DNA from 3 places in the Exiguobacterium sp. s130 genome. Region 2 is predicted to be linked to each of the others. Evidence: riboswitches for the same ligand, from Rfam matches in the RefSeq annotation. Region 2 holds a riboswitch; each other region holds the start of a gene.
The links. A riboswitch is a leader RNA that binds a small molecule or an ion and turns the genes downstream of it on or off. The one in region 2 is predicted to bind lysine.
Positions count from the first base shown of each region.

Region 1: it holds a riboswitch for lysine, as region 2 does, so the genes downstream of both, HZS85_RS12245 (amino acid permease) here and HZS85_RS12770 (aspartate kinase) in region 2, are expected to answer to the same signal.
Region 3: it holds a riboswitch for lysine, as region 2 does, so the genes downstream of both, HZS85_RS14030 (Na+/H+ antiporter NhaC family protein) here and HZS85_RS12770 (aspartate kinase) in region 2, are expected to answer to the same signal.

Region 1 covers NZ_JACSNI010000004.1:234,652-242,983, forward strand. Annotated here, with positions in the region: gene HZS85_RS12240 (solute:sodium symporter family transporter) at 1-679, opposite strand, end outside; gene HZS85_RS12245 (amino acid permease) at 1,229-2,710, opposite strand; lysine riboswitch at 2,842-3,030, opposite strand; gene HZS85_RS12250 (MarR family winged helix-turn-helix transcriptional regulator) at 3,196-3,651, shown strand; gene HZS85_RS12255 (diguanylate cyclase) at 3,788-4,879, shown strand; gene HZS85_RS12260 (TetR/AcrR family transcriptional regulator) at 4,921-5,526, opposite strand; gene HZS85_RS12265 (HlyD family secretion protein) at 5,719-6,375, shown strand; gene HZS85_RS12270 (DHA2 family efflux MFS transporter permease subunit) at 6,388-8,079, shown strand; gene HZS85_RS12275 (hypothetical protein) at 8,210-8,332, shown strand, end outside.
Region 2 covers NZ_JACSNI010000005.1:43,741-52,072, reverse strand. Annotated here, with positions in the region: gene alr (alanine racemase) at 1-715, opposite strand, end outside; gene HZS85_RS12795 (branched-chain amino acid transaminase) at 712-1,644, opposite strand; gene dapD (2,3,4,5-tetrahydropyridine-2,6-dicarboxylate N-acetyltransferase) at 1,670-2,377, opposite strand; gene dapB (4-hydroxy-tetrahydrodipicolinate reductase) at 2,364-3,110, opposite strand; gene dapA (4-hydroxy-tetrahydrodipicolinate synthase) at 3,107-3,988, opposite strand; gene HZS85_RS12775 (aspartate-semialdehyde dehydrogenase) at 4,006-4,998, opposite strand; gene HZS85_RS12770 (aspartate kinase) at 5,012-6,211, opposite strand; lysine riboswitch at 6,324-6,501, opposite strand; gene argH (argininosuccinate lyase) at 6,572-7,942, opposite strand; gene HZS85_RS12760 (argininosuccinate synthase) at 7,939-8,332, opposite strand, start outside.
Region 3 covers NZ_JACSNI010000006.1:78,435-86,766, forward strand. Annotated here, with positions in the region: gene htpG (molecular chaperone HtpG) at 1-347, shown strand, start outside; gene HZS85_RS14030 (Na+/H+ antiporter NhaC family protein) at 413-1,996, opposite strand; lysine riboswitch at 2,107-2,285, opposite strand; gene HZS85_RS14035 (hypothetical protein) at 2,378-3,115, opposite strand; gene HZS85_RS14040 (heme oxygenase) at 3,240-3,560, opposite strand; gene HZS85_RS14045 (class I SAM-dependent methyltransferase) at 3,650-4,309, shown strand; gene HZS85_RS14050 (ABC transporter ATP-binding protein) at 4,322-5,203, shown strand; gene HZS85_RS14055 (ABC transporter permease subunit) at 5,200-6,006, shown strand; gene rlmN (dual-specificity RNA methyltransferase RlmN) at 6,131-7,204, shown strand; gene HZS85_RS14065 (DEAD/DEAH box helicase) at 7,268-8,332, shown strand, end outside.

The sequences.
Region 1 (8,332 bases), on a different contig from region 2:
TCGTCTTCATCCCTTGAAGGAGATTCCCGTCACCAAGCGCAATAAAGCCAAGCACCGGAACTAGGAATCCAACGAAGACGAGTCCGATCCCATTCAGCGTATCGGAGACAGCCACCGCACGGAGTCCTCCAAAAATCGCATAAATTGCTCCAATGATCCCGACGACCCATACAACTAACCAAAGGGATTGCGTATAACTGAGACCAAATAATTCCGGAACATCGAACAGCTGCAAGACAGCAATCCCACCTGAATAAAGCATCGAAGGAATCGTGACGCACATATATCCAAGCAAAAAGAGTAAGACTGTCATCCGGCGCACCGTCTCATCATACCGGTGACTTAAGTATTCTGGTAATGTCGAGATGCCAAGCCCGAGAAACTTCGGAAGCAGATAGATAGCCATGATGATCGCAGCAAATCCCGCCGTGACTTCCCACGCCATACTCGACATATTTCCCATGAAGGATTGTCCGTTTAATCCAATCAACTGTTCTGCCGACAAATTCGTCAGCAGTAGCGAACCGGCAATGAACACACCGCTTAATCCTCGCCCTGCTAAGAAGTATTCATCGACGCCTTGTGTTTTCCCACGCGTCAATCGGTAGGATATGTAGGCAACGAGCAACATGAAAAACGCTGCAGAACCTAATGTGAAAAATAATTCAGATGTAGTCATGCGTCTCCCCCTATTCTTTATTTATATTTTCCTTTTATGAATATGTATTCATTGATTCCTTTTTTATACTTTTTCAAAACTATATTTTAGAAAACGTTTTTATTTAAAGGAATAAAAAACCACCTTCATTTATAGAAGGTGGTTCCGATTGCAGAAAAATGGGCTGACTCAAAAATGACTCGTCTTCACGCCCTTTCCTCAGGCGAGACACAAGCCAGTTTTCCCGCTCTATTCGAGCAGGAAAACGGGTCTTGTTTGTCTCTGACAGCGCAAAATTGCGCTTTTTCCTGTAGGAGTGGCGTGTAACGTGTCATTCTTCTTTATACCCGGAAAGAGAATCAGAGAAGCGTTTTGTTCACTCGACATCGCTTCCTAGGGAAAAACAAGCAAGAGCGACCCTGCAGCGAAGCGAAGCGGCGCGATGCTTGTCCCAGGAAAACGATTCGAAACGAACAAAAAAGCGCAATCTTTTTCATCAGACTCATCAGAGAAAAATTGCACTTTGTCTTCAATCTCAATCACCTTCATTTGTAGAAGGTGGTTCACACATTATGATTGACGCGGATGTTCTGGGAAGTCCATCTCTTCGTAACGAACAATCGACGTCCGGTTTTTGAATTTGTGTCCTAACCAGAAGGCAAGGAACAACGGAATTCCGACATATGTCGCGGCAATCCCGACCCAATCAATTTGATCAGCAAGGAATGCTGCATAGTTTTGACCAACGATGACAAGGAAACAAAGACCGAATGCAAACAGCGGACCGAACGGGAACGCTGGTGCAACGTAAGGTAAATCTTTCAACGAATGACCTTGTGCAAGGAATCCTTTACGGAAACGATAGTGACTGATCGCAATTCCGAGCCACGCGATGAATCCTGTCATACCTGAAGCATTGAGTAACCACAGATAGACTTGTCCACCAAACATCGATGTTAAGAAACAGAGTGCACCGATTGCTCCTGTTGCAAGCAAAGCGTTACGCGGTACCCCATTTTTCGACACTTTTGCAAAGAACTTTGGTGCATCTCCTTGACGAGCAAGTGTATACAGCATCCGTGTGGAAGCATACATACCTGAGTTACCGGCAGATAGAACAGATGTCAAGATGACGGCGTTCATGAGTGCTGCCGAGAACGCAAGACCTGCTTTTTCAAAGACGAGCGTAAACGGACTAACGGCAATGTCCGTGATGTCATTGGAAACCAAGTTCGGGCTCGTATACGGAATGAGCATCCCGATGACGAAAATCGCAAGGATGTAGAAGAGTAAAATGCGCCAGAAGACTTGTTTGACTGCTTTTGGAACGTTTTTTTTCGGATTTTCCGATTCACCTGCGGCAATCCCGACTAGCTCCGTTCCTTGGAAACTGAATCCAGCAACGAGGATGATTCCGATGACGGCAGGAATACCACCGACGAACGGCGCATCCCCGAGAGCAAAGTTTTTAAAGCCAACTGGTGGCTCCGATGTAAAGACACCGAAAATCATCGCAACACCGACGACTAAGAAGACGATGACAGTGACGACTTTAATCATGGCGAACCAATACTCCGCTTCCCCAAAACCTTTAACGGAGAAGTAGTTCAAGCCGATCATGAGTAAAAGGAATAAGGCACTGAAGTAAAATCCAGGAACGTCCGGGAACCAATACGTCATAACGATTTGTGCTGCAACGAGCTCAACTGCGATCGTGACCGCCCAGTTGTACCAGTAGTTCCAGCCGAGGGCAAAGCCGAATGAGGGATCGACGAATTTTGTCCCGTATGTCGAGAAGGATCCGGCGACAGGCATATACGCCGCCATTTCGCCAAGACTTGTCATTAGGAAGTAGACCATCAGACCAACGATTGCATACGATATAAGTGCACCACCTGGTCCTGCTGCTGCAACGGAAGCACCGGACGCGATGAAAAGTCCTGTTCCGATTGCCCCACCGATGGCAATCATCGACATGTGACGGGCTTGTAATCCACGTTTTAATCCTTCGGCTGTCGAATCTGTTGTTTGTTTCACATCTAGTTTGTTCATTTCGTTCGCTTCTCTCTGTTTAGATTTTTTGAGAGGACACTTTTTGAATGAAAAAACAAAAAGCGCCCTCATCTTCCAGATGGAAGATGAGAACGCAACATAATAAAATGAATGCGCCTCATTCTACCGTCGTGAAAGATAGCTCTCCACAAGTGAGTGATACCCGACTTGTGACAGTATTAGACCTATTCGACCTAATCCCAATCGATCATCTTCAAAGCGATGATTGATTTCGGCAATTCTTCCTTTCAGGTCACTTCATTTGTCGCTTGACGACATCCGTAACCGTACTCTTAAGAACTGCAACCTCCATCCCACTGGTTGAGTGAGAACTGAATTAAATTAGTTATTACTACGCCATATTACACAAACCGCCACGAAATTGTCAATTGCCTTTTTTGAATCTGGGGTAGTAGATGGTAAAAATCCGATATGTTTAGTACACTAAATGATAGAAGTCCACTGAGAGAAAGGATGCTGCTTGCATGCTACAGGAACGTGATTTGCTGACTTACCGACTCGAGGAACAAATGCGTGTCATTCTTCGTACCCTGCGACGTGAACTTAATCGACTATTTGAAGGAACAGCAACCCGAAGCGAATTTTTCATCTTACGGAGTCTTTCAGAAAACGGTCCCCAGCGTCCGACACTTCTTGCGGAACAATTTGAGCTGGCGACGAGTCAAGTCACTGCTTTAACGGATAAGCTCTATAAACAAGGATATGTCACACGGACGCGTTCGACGGAAGATCGTCGCTCGATTGTCCTTGCTTTGACGGATGACGGAGAGCGTGCTTTTCGGGAACTCGAGGTCGTCCGAATAAACTATTTACAAGATCGCTTCGGAACTTTAACAGAAGAAGAACTGGAAACGATGATTCGCGTCTTCGATAAGATTTTACTGACGATGGATGAGGATACGCTCACTTCGTCTTCATAAAAAACGGTAGATTTTCTACCGTTTTTTATGTTTTATCTAAACATTTACCTCTGTCTAACCGTTACCTAGATGAGTATACTGGAGTATATATATGGAAATCTGTTAGCTGGGGAGTTGGGAGGATTTGTTGTCCATCATGAATCAATTCATCATTAACTTTTGTCTACTGTTCACGACGATTACTCTCTTATTCTTACCATTTCGGAATCGACCACGTATTTCGCTGAATTCCAGCTGGAGTACACGCCTCATATTGGGAAGTGTCTGTGGTCTGATTGCAGTTTTGTTGATATTCAATGGCATTCAGATCGATGTCGCCCGTGTGGATTTACGAATCATCCCAGTCGCGATCGCTATGCTATTCGGTGGTTTCCCGAGCGCCATCGTCGCCGGTATAATGATCATCGGGACACGTTACTTTTTGACACCCGTCGATCAAATGGAGGGTTTTTATCTGTCCACACTGATTATCGTCTTAATCATTACGACGATCGGAATCGTACGTCGATTCGTTCATGTCTCGACACGCCATTTTCAATTATTGGTGTCAATTGGTGTTCTCTATTCGTTACCTGCCATCTATATCCTGACAAACAGTTGGTCGACATTCTTTAAAATTTCAATCGCTTATATCTTCTTTAATCTATTAGCTGGCTTTGTTGCTTTTCGACTGCTGACGGAATTACGCCGTCACTTCGAAAACATTCAGTATCAACAAAAACTAGCGATGACGGATGCTTTGACCGGACTTGCCAATCGGCGCCGTCTCGATGATTCACTGTCACTTGTCGGTTCAACGGATCAAGGGTATTCACTTGTCTTGATTGATATCGACTTCTTCAAGCACGTCAATGATACATATGGTCATGACGCCGGAGATGATGTCCTACGTCAACTCGGCATGACACTCGCTTCCTTAACACGACCGGATGACCTCGTCGGACGGTACGGTGGTGAAGAGTTTTTGATCATTTTACCAAGCACTACAGCTAAAGAAGCTCAAAAAATCGCAGAGTTGGCTCGGATGACGGTCGCACGCAACCTGTTCCCGACGGCAGACGTACCTGATCTGCAAATCACGATTTCGCTTGGGATTGCACATTCTAGTGGTTCCCATACGTCTTTAGAAGTATTACAACAAGCAGATAAAGCGTTGTATTACTCAAAAGAAAGCGGACGAAACCGAAGTACGATTTATACGAAGGAACTTGCCTTCCGACAAGCTTGAATACGAGACACTTCCTATCAGGAGTGTCTTTTTCTATGACCTTATTCCGTTTCTTTCGGAAAACCGATGCTTTCAACCGTTCCAAAGACGATCATCCGGCTCAATTGCTCCGCCATATATGCGGATGAATATGGCCGACCGTTTCGTAACCAGGAAATCAATAATCCTAACTGTCCACCAATGACATAGTTCAGTAACAAATCCCGATCGACGAAAGTCGCATCCTCTGCGACTTGGGATCGAAAGACGAGGCGATAATTTTCTTTCAATGTATCAAGAAAACGAGAGATGAACGTTTTGATCGGTCCTTGAACGAGCATCGTCTGATAGAATAATTCATTTTCTTCAATGTGAATGAACAAACGAGCAAAATAATGACTCACCTGCTCGACTGTCGGAAATACGGTGCCTGTACCTGTAATCCGAATCGCTTGTTCGAGCGCCATCATCTGTTCCTCAACGATTTGGTCAAGCAAATCATATTTATCTGTGTAGTGCGCATAAAAGGTCGAGCGGTTCACACCCGCCCCATCCGTCAGCATCTTGACGGTGATGCTCGAAAAGCTGTTTGTCTTCAGTAAACGAAACAATTCCATCGTAATACGGTCACGTGACCGTTTTGGTCGTGGATCACGGCTCTCTTTCATGTGCATTTCACTCCTTTTCCATCATCTTTTTAAAAATGAATCCGTTATCATTTATTTTTCCAACATTTTGTCGGAAATTGTTGGTTGTTTGTTATCTAACTATCCATATAATTAACTATATTAATTACTCCTCCCCCCAGAGGAGTACTTTTTTTGAATCGATTGTACACAAGAAAGGATGCTAACACACTCATGAGTATGAAAAAATTACTAATCATTAATGTCGTTACACTCATCGTTTTGATCGGTGGTGGGGTCGTCGGATACTACTATTACGATCAAGCAACAAGCTATGTCAAAACAGACAATGCGAAAATCGATGGCAAAATGATAACGATTGCTAGCCCAAGCGCTGGTAAATTAACGGACTGGTCTGCTAAAACAGGCGAATCGCTCGACAGCGGTGCAACACTTGGTCACATCATGACTGCGCAAGCTGGACAAAAACCAACAGATCTTTCTGTTTCGATGCCTGCGAAGGCAACGATCGTTCAGTCGATGGCGACAAAGAACGGCTTCGTCGCAGCCGGTACACCACTTGCCTATGGTTTTGACTTAAACGACCTTTGGGTCACAGCGAACATCGAAGAAACAGAAATCGATGAAATCAAAGTCGGACAAACCGTTGACGTATATGTCGACAGCTATCCTGACACGACACTTTCTGGTGAAGTGGAACAGATCGGAATGACGACAGCTTCGACGTTCTCGATGATGCCTTCTTCAAACGGAAATGCGAACTACACGAAAGTCGCACAAGTCATTCCAGTTAAAGTATCACTCTCGCAAGAAAAATCACTCGACATTCGACCTGGTATGAATGTGACCGTCCGCATTCATAAGGATTAAGGAGGGACGTTCATGTCTACTACCTTCTTGTTCGGATATAGTGCGTTCACGATTCTGATCATCATCGGCGTCAACTGGATCGCCCGCCGGAATCGTCAATCCGACATCGCACTGGCCACTGACGGACCGACACTTGAGGAGTCCCTCGAGACGGAACCGACGATGACCGTGACACCACCAGTCGCAGCACCTTCAAAACAAGTATCGACTGAAAACGTCAGTATTCCGAAAGTACTGACGGTCTTACTGATTGGTATGTTCATTGCTATTTTGAACCAAACGTTGATTAATGTCGCGTTACCGGTTCTAATCAATGACTTCAACGTGTCGACGTCCACTGCCCAGTGGTTGACGACAGGTTTCATGCTCGTCAACGGGATCTTGATTCCGATCAGTGCTTTTTTAATGCGCAGTTATACGTTCCGCCAGTTGTTCCTCGCTTCGATGACACTCTTTTTCTTGGGATCAATCATCTGTTCGATGGCGATGAACTTCCCGGTCATGATGATCGGGCGTGTCGTTCAGGCGGCAGGTGCTGGTATCTTAATGCCACTCGGATCAAATGTCTTCATGACATTGTTCCCACCGCATAAGCGTGGCGCTGCCATGGGAATGCTCGGAATCGCGATGATTCTCGCTCCAGCAGTCGGACCAACGATCACGGGATATGTCATCCAAAACTATGATTGGCACGTCATGTTTTATGCGATGTCGTTCTTTGGATTAGTGACATTGCTACTCGGTACGGCTTGGTTCCGACTGACACAGCCACTCTCGAAACCTTCTTTTGATGCACTTGGTGTCTTATTCAGTACGATTGGGTTCGGCAGCCTCCTTTATGGATTTAGTGAAGCTGGGAATGACGGTTGGGATAGTCCGATCGTCATCAGCTCAATCGTCATCGGTTTAATCGGAATCGCTGCTTTTGCAATGCGTGAGCTGTCGATGGAAGATCCGATGTTGAATATTCGTGTGTTAAAGGTTCCGGAATTTTCGTTCACCCTCTTCATCAATGTCATCGTCACGATGGCGTTGTTCGGTGGGATGTTGCTTTTACCGATTTACCTTCAAAGCATTCGCGGTTTTTCACCGGTCGATTCAGGTCTTCTCCTTTTGCCCGGATCACTAATCATGGGAATCACCGGACCGATTGCTGGTCGTTTATTTGACCGCTTCGGTATCCGTCCGCTCGCCATCTTTGGTTTAACATTGATGACGTACGGGACATGGGAATTGACGCAATTGAACATGGATACGTCGTATTACTCGATCATGGGAATCTACATGGTTCGGTCATTCGGAATGGCGTTCATCATGATGCCGATCATGACTGCCGGAATGAATTCCTTACCGATGAAGATGATCCCACACGGAAACGCGACGCAAAACACACTCCGGCAAGTCGCTGGATCCATCGGAACAGCGATTCTCGTCACTGTCATGACACGTCAAACGACGGCTCATTTGGCAGACGACGCGAATCAGTTCACGACTCTCGACCCGACGCTTTCGCAACACTTAAACGACCTCGGACAACAGCTGGGTAGTTCACAAGCCGCTTCGATGAGCTGGTTTACGACGTTGACGAAACAAGCAACGATTCAAGGGATCACCGACGCGTTCTGGATTGCGACCGTTTTATCTGCGCTCGCATTGATTCTGTCCTTCTTCTTGCACGGAAAAAAAGAACCAAATCTGGATTGATTCATGAAAGACCAGTTGATGTCATATCAGCTGGTCTTTTGCTATACTTCGTGAAAAGTTCTTCTTTGCACTTCTCTCTTAAAATCGATACACTAGGGACAATGAGTTTCATATCTAAAGGAGATGCTTTATGGTTGCCTTTCTGCAATTTTATGCGTTTATCTTTGCTTGTTGTTTTGCTTGGCAAGTCGGTCGACCATCGCCTTGGTCGCAAAAGATTTTTCGCGCTTTTTTAACAAGTGTCAACGGGCTC
Region 2 (8,332 bases):
CGACCTCCGTCGTCATCCGGAGTGAAGGTACGAGCCAGTCCATCTTTTCGATCGGCGAATAGCCGAATAAGAAGATCCCGGGACGGACATAGTTACAAAACGCGAGACGCGGATCGTGTTTGACGATCGTTGCACTGTTTTCAGAGTGCATATACGTAAACGTATGGCGCTTTCGTAGTACATCGGCAATGGCGACGAAACGTTCGACTTGTCCATCGTGATCCGCATCCGGTTCATCGGCAAGTGGAAAGTGTGTATATAAACCCGTTAAAGCGAGCGAATCTGCTTGCGCAAGCGTAAGGACAGCTTCCGCTTCCTGAAGCGAACTGACACCAAAACGGTTCATCCCGACGTTGATCTTCAAATGTAACTCGACTCCCTGCAGCTGTTCACTGTGGAGAGCGAGCCATTCTAGCGATGAGACACCGAGTGCAATTCCGAAACGTCGTGCTGTTTCAAAATCCTCCGTCGGATTCATCACCAGTACATAACTGTCTGGAAAATTCGTTTTAATTTCAATGGCTTCATACAACTCTGCGACAGCAAAATGATGAACATCAGACGCCATCAGCGTCTCGACCATCTCGAGCATCCCTAAGTTGTACGCATTGTTCTTGACCACGGCAAAAATATGTTTACGTGACCGAGCGAAGACCGATGCGACGTTCCGTCGCACCGCCTTCCGATCGATCGTAACGAGTGTACGCGTCGTCATTCCGCAATAGCTGGAGTCACATACGTCAACCAATCCGCGTATTGCGGCAATTGACCTGTGACGGCTTGACGGTAAAGATCGAGCAATTCATCTGCGACGTTCCGTGTTCCGCCGTTGATGGAGATATGATCGATTTCGCCGACACTCGTGATTTCAGCAGCTGTTCCTGTTAAGAAAATCTCATCTGCGACATATAATTCATCGCGTCCGATGTGACGTTCGACGACAGGATAGCCTTGATCTTGTGCCAAACGGATAATGACTTGGCGTGTGATACCATCGAGTACTGAACAATCAAGTGATGGTGTATGAATCGTTCCGTTTTTAAGAAGGAAGAGGTTCGCGACACTCGCTTCACTGACATTTCCGTTCATGTCGAGTGCGATCGCTTCATCAAATCCATCACGGATGGCTTCACCTTTTAAGAGTTGTGAGTTCATATAGTTGGCAGCCGCTTTCGCTTGCATTGGCATCATCGTTGATGAGACGCGGCGATATGAAGCGACTTTAGCACGGATGCCAGCGCCTTTATCGAAGTATTCCCCAAGTTCCCAGCAAGAGATGCCGACATGAACTGTCGTATCTTTCGCCATCAAGGCTTGCCATGGCGTACCGAGGAACACGAATGGACGGATATAACAAGATTCAAATCCGTTTTTCGCAACGAGATCAATCGTCGCCTGGACGAGTTCATCAACCGTATACGGAATCGTGACGTGGTAGTACGCACAACTGCGGAAGAGACGCTCGATATGTTCCTTCAATTGGAAAATCGCCGGTCCGTCCGGTGTCGCGTAAGCACGGATTCCTTCAAAGAATCCACTACCATAGTGAATCGCATGTGACATGACGCTCGTGTTCGCATCTTTCGGATCATGAAAGACTCCATCTAACCAAATTGCTTCTCCATACTGTGTATCCACTGCCATGTGTTTTCCTCCTCTTCGACGTCAATCAGAGTGAACGTAAATCATCCACCAATTGCGTCTTCTCTTCTGTTTTCGCATCTTTCTGTTTGATGACACGTGCAGGTGTTCCGGCAACGACGCTTCCAGCAGGTACGTCTTCTGTGACGACACTACCAGCAGCGACGACGGCATCTTTACCAACTTTGACGCCTTCAAGGATGACTGCATTCGCACCGATCAAGACACCGTCTTCAATGATGACAGGTGTTTTTGAAGGTGGTTCGAGGACACCCGCGACCACGGCACCTGCGCCGACATGAACGTTTTTCCCGATCGTCCCACGTGCACCGACGACAGCGTTCATATCAATCATTGTACCATCTCCGATCGATGCACCGATATTGATGATCGCACCCATCATGACGACCGCGTTATCACCGATGACGACATGATCACGAATCCATGAACCTGGTTCGATGCGCGCATTCAAGTGACGTGTATCAAGCATTGGTACCGCACTGTTGCGACGGTCATACTCCACGTGAACATCCGTGATGCGATCTGAATACTTTTCTAAGAAAGTAGCCGCAAGTCCTGCATCCGCGAAGAAAATCTTTGATTCATCTGATCCGAACGCTGTTGCGCCTTCGATCGTCAAGCCCGCCAAATCGCCGTTGACGTAAAGTTTTACCGGTGTTTGTTTTTTAGCATCTTTAATGAATTTAGCAATTTCGTAAGCATCAGTGAGTAACATGTGAATCCTCCTGTGTGTAGAGCGTCTCTAATGTATAGAGTCCCGCTGTTTTTTGAATGAGTGCCTCAGCTGCTTTGATCGCACCAGAAGCAAATACTTTTTTCGATAATGCCGTATGTTTGATTTCAATCAATTCGTCGACACCTGCGAATAAGACTTCGTGTTCTCCGAAGATCGTACCGCCGCGCATCGCGTGCATCCCGATCTCGTTCGTCTCCCGCTTTTGCCGCGTTTGTGACCGGTCATATACCGGTGTGACGTCACGTGCCGTCTGAATCGTTTTCAATAACAACTCCGCCGTCCCACTTGGCGCATCGACTTTTTGGTTGTGATGTTTCTCGAGCAATTCGATGTCATACGCTCCTGCTAGTGGCACAAGTGTCTTCAGCAGTTGCTGCACCATCGCGATGCCGTACGACATATTGTATGACTGGAAGATCGGAATTTCTTTTGCAGCGTCCTTGATCGATGCCAGTTCCGCCTCCGAAAAACCAGTCGTCGCGATGACGAGTGGTGTTTTTGTCGCCAACCCGTATGCGAGCAGATCCGGTAGCAAACTCGGATGCGAGAAGTCGATGATTGCATCGACCGTTTCTGCCATCTCTGTTAGCTCGGCATATGAAGCGATCGTATCGGATGACTTCGTCCGGTCAACGATCGCTACGACACTTTGTGGTGCGAGTTCGACGACGTATTGTCCTGTCGCCCCATAACCGTGTAACGCGAGTTTCATCGAACCACTCCTTTGTAAGCCCGCATCGTTTCGAGTAAGTGGACGTGTCCCGCTTCCGATTGACGCACGAGCGGCAAGCGCGGCGCACCGACAGCAAAACCGAGTTCTTCAAGCGATGCTTTAACTGGAATCGGATTGACATCACTGAACAAAGCACCGATGACCGGTAACAAGTCTGCCTGAATCCGGCGTGCCGTGACGAGATCTTGCGCGAGTAACGCTTCAGCAAGTGCTTGTGTCTCTGCTGGATACGGGTTAGAGAGAACTGAAATAACACCCTGTGCCCCCCATGCCATATACGGCAGGATTTGATCATCATTTCCACAGAAGACCGCGAAGTCTTCCGGAATTGCCGCCATCAGTTCACCCATGAAGCTGACGTCTCCACTCGCTTCCTTAAACGCTTGGATGCGTGGATGACGTGCTAACGTCACTGCGGTTTCGACTGCGATCGCAACGCCTGTCCGCGACGGAACGTTGTACAGCATGATCGGTAATTCGGTTGCATCAGCGACCGCCGTGAAGTGCGCGACGAGACCGGCTTGTGATGTTTTATTGTAGTACGGTGTGACGAGCATCGCTGCATCCGCACCGAGGCGTTCTGCGAGTAACGTCTTCTCGATTGTTGCTGCCGTATTGTTCGAACCCGTTCCGGCAATGATGGGTACTCGTCCTGCCGTGACTTGAACGGCAGTCGTCAATAGTTGTTCGAATTCCGTGTTTGTCAGTGTCGAACCTTCTCCTGTCGTTCCTCCGACGACAAGTGCCTGAATCCCCGCTGCGAGTTGTTGCTCGATCAAGCGTTCGAATACATGTAGATCCAACTCGCCTGCTTCATTAAATGGTGTGACGAGCGCTGTACCTGCTCCTTTGAACATGAAGAACTCCTCCTTTTTTATGAATGAATCGACTGTTCGATTGCTTGGCGTGCGACTTGTACGGCGTTTGACGCGGCACCTTTTCGAATGTTGTCGGCTACACACCAGAGATGGAACGTGTTCGCGAGACTATCATCTTGTCGAATCCTACCGACGTAGACGTCGTCCGTCCCGCTTGCGTCAAGTGGCATCGGATAACGCGTATTCGCGACATCATCGATGAGGACGACGCCCGGTGCGCCTTCCAGTGCTTCACGGATCGCTGCAACCGTCGTCGGTTGTGTAAACGTGACGTTGATTGCAACCGAGTGAGAGTTCGTGACTGGAACCCGGACACATGTCGCACTGACAGGCAATGCTGGAAGATTGAAGATTTTCCGCGTTTCATCAATCATCTTCTGCTCTTCTTTCGTATAACCGTTCTCAAGGAACACATCGATATGCGGCAAGATGTTATCGTGAATCGGATGCGGATAATTGACGGGCTCTTCTCCGCGTGCCCCGCGTGCCAGATCCTCGATTCCTTTTTGACCGGAACCGGATACGGCCTGATACGTCGTATAGTTGATCCGTTCGAATCCGAGTGACTGGAGCGGTGCTAAAGCGACGACGGATTGAATCGTCGAACAGTTCGGATTTGCGATCAAGCGGTCTGTCGCTTGAATCGCTTGCGGATTGACTTCTGGCACGACGAGTGGAATCGTCTCCTGCATCCGGAAGGCACTTGAATTATCAACGACGAGTGTTCCGTTTTCAGCTAGTAATGGGGCATATTGCTCACTGATCGTTCCGCCTGCTGCGAACAACGCGACATCGATCCCGTCTTCCGTGATGTTTGGCGTCAGCGCTTGGATCGTAATATCTTCTCCCTTGAACTGCACCGTGTTCCCTGCTGAACGAGCAGAAGCGTAAGCGGACAGGCGGCTGACCGGGAAGTCCAGTTCTGCGAGTACTTGTAACATTTTTTGACCGACGGCGCCGGTTGCTCCGATGACGGCTACATGATACATGCTGTTTTCCTCCTTATAACTCGAACGCGTTTGCAATCGCTGCAACCGTCCGTTCAATGTCTGCTTGTGCAATCGTGTACGAGATGCTAATTTCTGATGTCGTGACTTGATAGAACGGGATATTCTCCGCTCGGAAGATCGCGAACAACTTTGAGGCAACACCTGTTGCATCCCGCATCCCGATTCCGACGACAGATAACTTCGCGTGCTGATCGTGGCGGTCGACCTTGACTGTCGTGAAGCGATCCATGATGTCTTTCAATGCTTCATCGAGGAACTCTTCCTCATCGAGTGGACAGGAGAACGATAGGAAGATGTCACTGTCAAACGTCGTTTGACTGATCATGTCGATGTTGACGTGGCGGTTCGATAAGAGTTCGAAGATATCGGCTACTGCTGCGTTCGTTTGCGGTACGTGTTTGATTGATACCGTCAAGACGTTCTTCGTCACACTGACACTCGTGACCGCTTTTTGTTCCATTGTTTCCGTCGCTTCCATGATCCATGTTCCCCTTTTCGATTCAAGTGTTTTCCCGACGAAGATGTGTACGCCGTATTTTTTTCCTAGTTCGACACTCCGCATTTCCATGACCTTCGACCCGAGGGCGCTCATCTCCATCATCTCATCATATGAGATGTGCGGAATCGGTTGAGCAGTGGCATGGATTCGTGGATCAGCCGTATAGACACCGTCGACATCCGTGTAGATTTCACACCGTTTATCAAGGACTGCCGCAAGGGCAACAGCCGTTGTATCCGATCCACCCCGTCCGAGCGTCGTCACGTCACCGAGTTCGTTGACACCTTGGAATCCGGCGACGATGACGACATCGTACGTTTCGAGTTTTTGTCGTAATAGATCTCCATCAATCTGTTTGATCTTACTTTTCGTATGCACACCCATCGTGCTGATCCCTGCTTGCGCGCCCGTTTGCGATAACGCTTTGACGCCAAGTGAGTTGAGAGCGATGCTGAGTAATGAAATCGTCTGTTCTTCTCCGATGGCAAGCAGACGATCGAGTTCTCGCCGCTCAGGGCGATCCGTGATGGCTTGCGCCTGAGCGATCAAAGAATCTGTCATCTTGCCCATCGCCGAAACGACGACGACGAGTTTTTCACCTTCGGCTGCGCGACTCTTCAAATAATTCGCAATAGACTGAATCTGTTCGACAGTCGCAACCGAGCTTCCACCAAATTTAAGTACAGTTGTCACAATCCTATCTCCTTTGTCCCGATACAGAAAAAAACGACGGGCCGGTAGGAGCGTTCCTACGGCCCGTCGTTATCACGATCGGACAAACGAAGACAAAGTCATTCGTTCTTTTACGTAAGATAGCGCTCCGAAACATCGGTTTCGGCAGTACAACGGATCTTAACCGTTGTACCAGCAAATGAGAAGAAGCATCTTCTCGTTCACTTCGGCGGACTTCCCCTTTCACATCATTCAGCATGCTTGCCTTCAAGAATGATGCTACTCATGTCATCCGCGCCTCTATCTGTCGGTTGTTAGTTACAGTTATAGCAGACATCTTTTGTTAAATCCAGTCATTTGACTGTTTTTCTTCAAAATTCGTCAATTCGCAAGATGCTGTTTCGCGAGTTCGAGTTGCTCCGACACGGCAGCAAACCCTGTCCCCCCGTAGCTAGTCCGGCGTGCTACTGCTTGAACCGGATCGAGGAGCGGATAGACGTCTTCTGTGATGTCTGGATGGAACGTTTGATACGTTTCGAGACTCAAGTCCTTCAGGAAACAACCGTTTTGCACACAGTAGAGGACGGCTTTCCCGACGATTTCGTGTGCTTCCCGGAATGGTATGCCTTTCGTCACAAGGTAGTCGGCGAGTTCCGTTGCATTCGAGAAGTCTTGCATTGTCGCCTTCTTGAGCGCTTCGGTCTTAAACGTCGCGGATTCAATCATTCCGGTGAAGATTTGAACGGACTTGAGAACGGTATCTGCTGTATCGAAGACTCCTTCCTTATCCTCTTGCATGTCTTTATTGTAAGCGAGTGGTAATGCCTTCATCGTCGTCAAGAAGCCCATCAGGTTGCCGTAGACGCGCCCCGTTTTTCCACGAATCAATTCAGCAAAATCAGGGTTTTTCTTTTGTGGCATCATGCTTGAGCCTGTCGAGAAGGCATCGGATAACTCGATGAAGCTGAATTCTTGCGACGCCCAGATGATGATTTCCTCACAAAAACGCGAGAGATGCATCATGACGGTCGAGGCGATCCCGAGGTATTCGATGACGAAATCACGGTCCGAGACAGCATCAAGACTGTTTGGATAAACCGACTCAAAACCGAGCAACTCGGCAGAACGGAAACGGTCGATCGGGAACGTGGTCCCCGCGAGCGCCCCCGCTCCGAGTGGTGATTTTCGGATCCGTTTTTGATTGTCCGTCAATCGTTCGACATCGCGTTCGAACATCCAGAAATAAGCGAGCAAGTGATGCGCAAGCGAGATTGGTTGTGCCCGTTGCAAATGCGTATACCCCGGCATAACCGTCTCGATATGTTGCTCAGCTTGTTCCGTGATGACCGATTGGAGCTCGCGCAATGCCGTCGTCAACGCTTCGACATGCTGCTCCATCCATAGATGTAAATCGGTTGCGACTTGATCGTTTCGGCTCCGTGCCGTATGCAGTTTCCCTGCAACTGGACCGATCTGTTCCGTCAACAAACGCTCAAGATTCATATGAATGTCTTCGTCCGCTAATGTGTAGGAATGGTCCTTTAACGTCGCTTCGAGTTGCTTTAATCCTTGCTGGATTTGTGTCCACTCATCTTGAGCGAGAATCCCTTGTTCAAATAACATCTGTGCATGTGCGAGACTGCCTTTCAAATCAACGCTTGCTAATTTTTGATCGAACGTGATTGATGCTCCGAAGGCTTCCGCTTGAGTGGAAGCACTTTCCGTAAAACGTCCACCCCAGAGTTTGGTCATTTCGTTACACCCGCCTGACGATGTACACTCGCATGCGTTGAAACGGCAAGACCGTGTAATTTGATGAAGCCTTTTGCTGCTTCATGATCGAATGCATCTTCTTTCGTGTACGTCGCAAGTTTCTCATCATAAAGCGAGACAGCCGACTGACGACCTGTGACAGTTGCATTTCCTTTGAACAGTTTAACGCGAACTTCTCCTGTGACGTCCTGTTGTGTCGCCGTCAAGAAAGCTTTCAATCCTTTTGTCAATGGCGCATGGAAGAGACCGTTGTAGATTGTTTCTGCATATTGTTTGCTGAGTAATGGTTTGAAATGCGCGACGTCCTTCGTCAATGTAATCGTCTCGAGTGCAGCGTGAGCTTTGAGTAAAACAGTTGCGCCTGGGCAC
Region 3 (8,332 bases), on a different contig from region 2:
TGTTCCAAGCAATGCAGGAAGTGCTAAGTGGACAAGTCAAGGAAGTCAAAGCATCAACGCGTCTAAAATCGCATCCCGTCTGTTTTGCGACGGACGGCGCCGTCTCGATCGAGATGGAGAAAATCTTGAAGGCGATGCCGAATAACGAAGGGGTAGAAGCGGTCAAGATTCTTGAATTGAATCCGTCACACGCGGTGTTCGAGTCTCTCGAAACAGCGTATCAAAACGATCGTTCGAAATTCGAGCGCTATACCAAACTAATGTATCAACAAGCATTACTTGTCGAAGGACTTCCACTCGAGGATCCAGTAGCGTTCGCGAATGATGTGTGTTTATTGATGGTGTGAAACGAATAGATATAAAAAAGGCATTGGATGCGCGCATCCAATGCCTTTTTTCGTAAAGAATTACATTAATCCGTCTGTAAATCCGAAGCGGTTTCTCCTTTTTTCGAGAGAACGTTCAAGACGACGACGAAGAGTACGAATGTGACAAGAGCTCCGATGAAACCGAAGACCGAAGACTCCGTGAAACCGATGACTAAATAACCGACTGCCGCAGTGACGGCACCGACTAGCGCATACGGTAACTGTGTCGTGACATGATCGATATGATGGGATCCAGCCCCTGTCGAACTGAGGATCGTCGTATCGGAAATCGGTGAACAATGGTCACCGAAGACAGATCCAGCAAGAACAGCAGCAAGCGTCGGTAACAAGAGTGAGGCATCGACAGCCATGACGAGATCCGCACCGATGGGCAACACGATCCCGAATGTGCCCCAACTTGTTCCTGTCGAGAATGCCATCAAGCCGGCAATCAAGAATAACAAGAACGGCAAGTACGAAGCAGAAATCGAGTTGCTGATGAAGCTTGCGAGATAATCGCCTGTTTTCATATCACCAATAACAGCGATGATCGTCCAAGCGAATAACAGAATCACGACTGCTGGCCACATGGAACGCATACCAGCAACGATGCTTGCACGGTAATCGCGGCCCGGAATTTTCCGTCCGATCAGCATCAGGAAAGCAACGATTAAACTGATGACGACACCTGCGACGAGTGACCGTGTGACGTCTGTTGCCTCAAATGCTCCAATTAAAGTAAACGGGCGATTGTCGGTTGCAAGTGCCTGAGCACCTGTTCCGAGTAACGCACTGATCGTAGCAATGACGAGAACGACGATTGGAACGACGAGATCCCGTACTTTTCCGTTCGTATGTTCGTTGACCTCTTTTGCCATCCCCATCGGTGTTCCTTTTGACGCATCAAAAAGTTCACCTTTCGCGGCACGGTGTTCATGTTGTTTCATCGGTCCGACAGAGACGCCAGAGTAAGCGATGTAAAGTGTTAAAAGTAACGCGAAAATCGCATAGAAGTTCATTGGAACGATCATCATGAAGGCACTAAACGCTGAGTAATCCGTAATCGAGTGCGTCGTTAAGATACCGGCGATGATGGAGATGATGAATGCACCCCAACTCGAAAGCGGACTGATGACACAAACAGGTGCAGCCGTTGAGTCAATCAGATAGGCAAGCTTTGCTCGTGAGACACCGCGGCGATCCGTTAACGGACGACTAACGTTGCCGACAGCGAGACTGTTGAAGTAATCATCGATGAAAATCAAGATACCGAGTCCGAAGGCGACTAAGCGTGCACCACGCGCCGTTTTGACATGCGTAGCAGCCCATTCACCGAAGGCGCGAGCACCACCTGATGTCTGAATGAGCGTGGAAAGGACGCCGAGCAATAACAAGAAGACAAGCAATAAGACGTTCCACTCGTTCAAGGCACCGTCTGCCCAAAAGAGACTGAAGATGTTCTTGCCGAGATAGGTTACCGTATCGATCGGGTTAAAACGGTGGAGTAACAGGGCACCGACGAGAATGCCGACACCTAACGAAAGAACGACCTTTCGCGTAAAGATGGCTAATAAGATAGCTAGTAAAGCAGGTACAAGGGCAATGATGGAATCTGAATAGTTGACCATGAAAAATATCCTCCTCTTTAAAAATGGCTTAAAGATGAGACCCCGCGGCACAAAAAAAGCAAGGGCACCGGCAACAAAGCCGACACCCTCGCTGGATGCGTCTTTCTTAGCCGAATTGGAGCGCTCCATACAACTGTTATGTATGGCAATCGATCGGGTGTTTCCCGAATCGACCAACGACGATATGCTCGACACATACTGTCATTTCGGCGATGTCACCTTTCCTGTAGTCGTCTTCGTTGTCATCCTCGGACCAAGTACTGATTGAAATCGCGCCTCTACCTCATCGATAGAATAGTCATATTCTGTTCTTATGGACACTTTATCATGTATTTCAGAAGCGATTCAACCATATATTCTGATAATTTAAGATAAAGTTGTTTATTCAGCAAAATGTTGAATGAGCTGTTTCATCAAATAGGCTTGGTTTTCCTCGAATTGTTTTTTTCGATGACCGTTCGCGCCAGATGGGTGGGGGAATCCGGAAAGAAGCTGATGCTGTTCGATTCGTCCATCATGAATCAATCCACGGACTTGCGTCTCGACGACCCGACCGAGTGGAATTAATAACGCTGTTTTTTGTAACTGATTGATCTCAGCGACGAAGTGTTCTTCCGCGTAGTGCCTCAATAAAGGGCTACGATTGATCTTCGGTTGATGACCCGAGTAATTTTTTTCGCGATAAAAGACGGGTTGCTTTAACAGTGACGTCGGATGTAACAATTCCTGGTGTTGATGAAATAAGCTAGCCGTCGTCTCGATTCCGAGCAATGCTGGAAGTTCAAGTGTATCGAGCATCTGGACGAGGTTACGTCGCATCGTTCCGGCAAAGCTTGCTGTATATTTGACGAGGCGTGCCGTCTCTTCTAATGAAACACCATGGTGAAGGGCATCTGTCGCTTCTTCGAAAGCGATCCGCATCTGTTCAAAACCTGGTGTGATCCCGATGATGACGACTTTTGCTTCAGTATTGACGTATTCGCCAATCGGAGAGTAATAGACGGTCAGCTCGTTCTCCTGTTGCAATAAAAAATCGTCCGTCCATAATTCATCACGTCGTAACGTACGATCGTCAGGTAAGCTACGAATGGCTTGTTCAAATATAGTTAATGAATTCATGAAGGACCCTCTCTCTCTGTAATGGCACTATGATAACAAATAATACCATTTGTGACAATTCGACCCTTTCACTATTTGTATATAGGTATATAAAAAAGGACTCGATACGAGTCCTTTTCGTGCATTATGCGCGTTCTTTGACCGAAGCGACTTCATATGTCAGAATCTCGCTTCCGAGCATTGGCGATTCTCCTGCCTCACTACTCGCAGGTCGACTATGTGACGCTTTGAAATCGTCACTCTCCCGCCATGCTTGAAAACTCTTCATGTCTTCCCAGTACATGTTGACGTTCATTTCATCGTGTTCTTCGATATTTTGCGTCAATAAGACCTCAACACGGATGAATCCGTCCATCGTATCAAGTCCACTTGGACGCGTAAAACGAGGAGCGAGAGCTGCAGCCATCCCTTTTTTGACTTTAATCCGGTTCGTAACGACGATCATCATAAAATCCCCTTTCAAAAAACGAGTAACGTACTTCTTCAGTATAGTACGATGAAGGCAAGAATGCCGGAAAGAAGGAACAAAAGACGATGAATGAACAGGAATATGATCAACGATTACGAATTGAGACCATTGAGATGCAACACCTTTATGGTGTATTTAGTCACTACAATCGCTATGAACCAACGCCTTATGCGGCACTCGGCGAATTATGCGAAACCTATCCGTTTCAAAAACAGGACACGGTCATTGATTTCGGGTGTGGGAAAGGGCGTTTAAACTTTTACTTACACGACCGATTCGACTGTTCCGTCATCGGAATCGAGATGAATGGACAATTTTACGAGGACGCACTTCGGAATATGGCGAAATACCAAAGTCGAAGGAAGCGGCGTTCCGGAAGTTTGCGATTCGAACAGACGTATGCCGAGCAGTATACCATTCCGGATGAGGCGAATAAGTTTTATTTCTTTAATCCATTCTCTTCACAAATTTTCATGAAAGTGATCGATCACATTTTAAGTTCGGTCGAACGTTCCCCGCGTTCGGTTGATCTCATCTTGTATTACCCGACCGATGAATACCGGGAGTACCTGGAGCGCCATACCGTATTCGAGCAAATCGATGAGATTCGATTACGAGACCTCTATGAAAAAAATCATGACGAGCGGTTCGTCATCTATCGCTTTGATCCGAACAAACTGCTTCAAAACGGGTATGAATACAGTGAGGAAAGAAATAAAAAATAGGGAGGTCGGATGATGATCCGTTTGGAGCATGTGACGAAGGAATTTGCGCCGGGGCGTGGAATATTCGATGTCAGTTTTACAGTTGATCCAGGTATGATATTCGGTTTCATCGGACCAAACGGATCTGGAAAATCAACGACACTCCGACATTTGATGGGACTAATGGTTGCGGACGATGGAAGGGCGACGATCGGTGGTTTTGATTGCTGGAAGCAAAGTAAAGAGGTGAAGCAGTTGGTCGGTTATTTGCCGGGGGAGATTAGTTTACCTGGAGACATGACGGGAGCAGACATGCTGGATTTGATGCAACGACTACACGGTAGCAATCCGGCACGGCGACAACTGTTGTTGAAACGATTTCCTTTTGAGACGAAGACGAAAATCCGCAAGATGTCAAAAGGGATGAAACAAAAACTGGCACTTGTCGGTTGCTTCATGAAAGATGCACCGGTCTATCTACTTGATGAGCCAACCAGTGGACTTGATCCTTTGATGCAAGAGCGTTTTTTAGAGTGGATCGAACAGGAGAAGCATGCTGGAAAAGCGATTCTGATGAGTTCACACCACTTTCCGGAGATGGAAAAATCGTGCGATCGAGCGGCTTTAATCAAAGCAGGGCGCATCATCGTCGAATCGGATATTCATGAGTTGGTTCGATCGAGTCGAAAGACGTATACGATCGTCTTCCGAACGGAGGTGGAAGCAGCACAGTTCGCGATGCAAGTCGGTGTTGAACCGAAGCGGCTGGAAGTCAGTTTTCAAACGGATGAGACGCTGAGCTTGAATCAGGCGATCGCTTATTTAACCCAGTACGATGTACGGCTGATTCGTCCGTCAGCAGATGATTTAGAACAGGTCTTCTTGCATTATTATGGAGAGGAGGAATCGTCGTGATATTGTTGATCCGCTCTTTATTCAAGCAGGTCAGAAAGCCCGTGCTTGCTTATGCGATTGGAACGAGTCTCTACTTATTGATGCTTGCGTTGCTTTATCCATCGATGATGAAGACTGGTTTACTAGAAACAAAACTAGAAGCGTTACCTCCAGAAGTCTTAAAAGCATTTCAATACGATAAGGTGACGGGATTCGATAATGTACTGGATCTGCTCGGAGGGAACTATTATGGATTGATCTTTCAAGTCATTGCGAGTCTATTCTTGCTCTCATTAGCAGCGCGCCTCGTTGCGCGACCGATCGACAACGGAGAGCTGATCGTCTATCTCGCAGCCCCGATCACCCGGAATGCGTATACGTTTGCTGTCGCGATCGTCATGGGTATCGCAAGTATGGTTCTCGTAGGACTGAATGGACTTGTCTTGATGGTATCCGACTGGTGGATGACAGATATTTCGATCAATGACGTCATCTTATGGCGGATTCAGCTCAATGCGCTATTGTTACTCTTGGCGATCGGCGCCTTTACGTTATTCGTTGCGACGTTATTTGACGAAGAACGTCGTGCTTTTTCGCTTGCCGGTAGTGTACTCGTCCTATCGATCGTCTTGACGATTCTGTCGGAACTAAGTGACAAGACGGAGTGGCTCCGTTATCTATCCGTCTTCTCCTTATTCAATACGACACAATTACTAGAAGGAACGAATCATTTTCTTCTTCATTCCATTCTTTTACTCGTCCTCTGTCTCGTGTTCTTGACCGGAGCAGTCGTTCAATTCGGACGTCGGAGTCTGTCGATTTGATCGAAAGTGGCGCAAAAACTTTACAGAAAGTGAACATTTAGGATTTGAACGTTGCGTCACGCGCTGATTTTTACTAAGATAAAGGAATGTTGTAGTTCTGGAAAAAGAAATGAGGTCTTTCGAAATGAATAAACCATCCATTTATGGATTAACGCTTGAGCAGATGACAGAATGGTTATCGAATCAAGGGCACAAACCATTCCGTGCCAAACAAGTATGGGATTGGCTCTACCGTAAACGTGTCACGACTTTCGCGGAAATGACGAATGTCAACAAGGATTGCCTTGAGTTGTTAGATCAGAGTTTTACGATTGACTCGATGACAGAAGCGGTCAAGCAAGAATCAGCAGACGGAACAATCAAGTTCCTTTTCAAATTATATGATGGCAACTTGATTGAAACGGTTCTGATGCGTCATAAGTACGGTCTTTCTGTCTGTGTTACGACACAGGTCGGCTGTAACATCGGCTGTAGCTTCTGTGCAAGTGGTCTGATCAAGAAGAGCCGCGACTTGTCAGCAGGCGAAATCGTTGAGCAAATCATGAACGTCCAACATCACCTCGATGCAGTCGGTAACGAAGAACGTGTCAGCCACGTCGTCGTCATGGGTATCGGTGAACCGTTCGATAACTTCGACAACATGGTTGACTTCTTGAACGTCATCAAGGACCACAATGGTCTTGCGATCGGTGCACGTCACATCACGGTTTCAACAAGTGGTTTGGCAGACAAGATCTACAAGTTCGCTGACTTGAAACTCCAAGTCAACTTAGCCATCTCGCTTCACGCACCAAACAATGAATTGCGTACGCAAATCATGAAAATCAACCGGGCGATCCCGCTTGAGAAATTGATGCCAGCGATCGATTATTACGTTCAAACGACGAACCGTAAAATCACGATCGAGTACATCTTGCTTCGTGGCGTCAACGACCAAAAAGAACACGCAGTCGAACTAGCAAAACTGTTCGAAGACAAACGTCACCTGACGTATGTCAACTTGATTCCGTACAATCCAGTCGATGAGCACGGTCAATATCAGCGCAGTACGTCTGAAGATATCACGACGTTCTACGATACGTTGAAAAAGAACGGCTTGAACTGTGGTGTTCGTCTCGAGCACGGAACAGACATCGATGCGGCATGTGGTCAATTACGTAGTAAGCAAATCAAAAAAGATAAAGTAGCATCCAAATAATTCGTTGGGCTTCTCATCGTTTCGGTGGGAAGCTTTTTTTACGATAAGAAATGAGGACATTCTATGACACGTACACGATTCAATGATTTTAACTTAAGCACACCGATTCTCGATTCAATCGAGCAACTCGGTTACACGACACCAACCGAAGTCCAACAATCGGTCATCCCCGTCGTATTATCCGGAAAAGACGTCATCGTCAAATCACGGACGGGGAGCGGAAAGACGGCATCGTTTGCGATCCCACTGTGTGAACTCGTCGAGTGGGAAGAAAACAAACCACAAGTCTTAGTCTTGACGCCAACACGTGAGCTGGCCTTGCAGGTCAAAGAAGATATCATGAACATCGGACGCTATAAGCGGATCAAAGCGACAGCCGTCTTCGGCAAGCAACCGTTCCGCGGGCAAGTCACGGAGCTCAAACAAAAGACACACGTCGTCGTCGGAACACCGGGACGTGTACGCGATCATATCGAGCGGGGCACGTTATCGCTTGAGAAAGTACGTTACGTCGTTTTAGATGAAGCGGATGAAATGCTGAATATGGGCTTCCTCGATCAAGTCGATGCCATCTTGTCCGAGTTACCAAAAGAGCGAATGACACTGTTGTTCTCTGCGACCTTCCCAGAAGATATCGAACAGTTGAGTGACCGCTACATGGAGGCACCAAAACGAATCGAAGCGGGCGAGACCGTCGTCTCAACGATTACGCATAGTTATATTCCGGTGACGGACAAGACGAAGTTCGCCATTTTAAAAGATGTCCTGGTCGCTGAAAACCCGGATCGCTGCATGATCTTCTGTCGGACGAAAGAACATGTCGATTTCGTCGCAAATGGTCTCCGCGCCCATGACTATCCGGTTGAAGCAATTCACGGTGGAATGGAACAAGACGATCGACTCGATGCGATGAAAGCCTTCCGTGCCGGGAAGTTCCGAATTCTTGTCGCAACAGATGTCGCAGCACGCGGCATCGATATCGAGAACATCACGCACGTCATCCAGTATGATCTCCCTGTCGAACGAGAAAGCTACGTTCACCGGACCGGTCGGACGGGGCGGGCAGGAGCAGCCGGACAAGCAATCAGTCTCGTCACACCGGCAGACGAACGTCGCCTAAAGGAAATC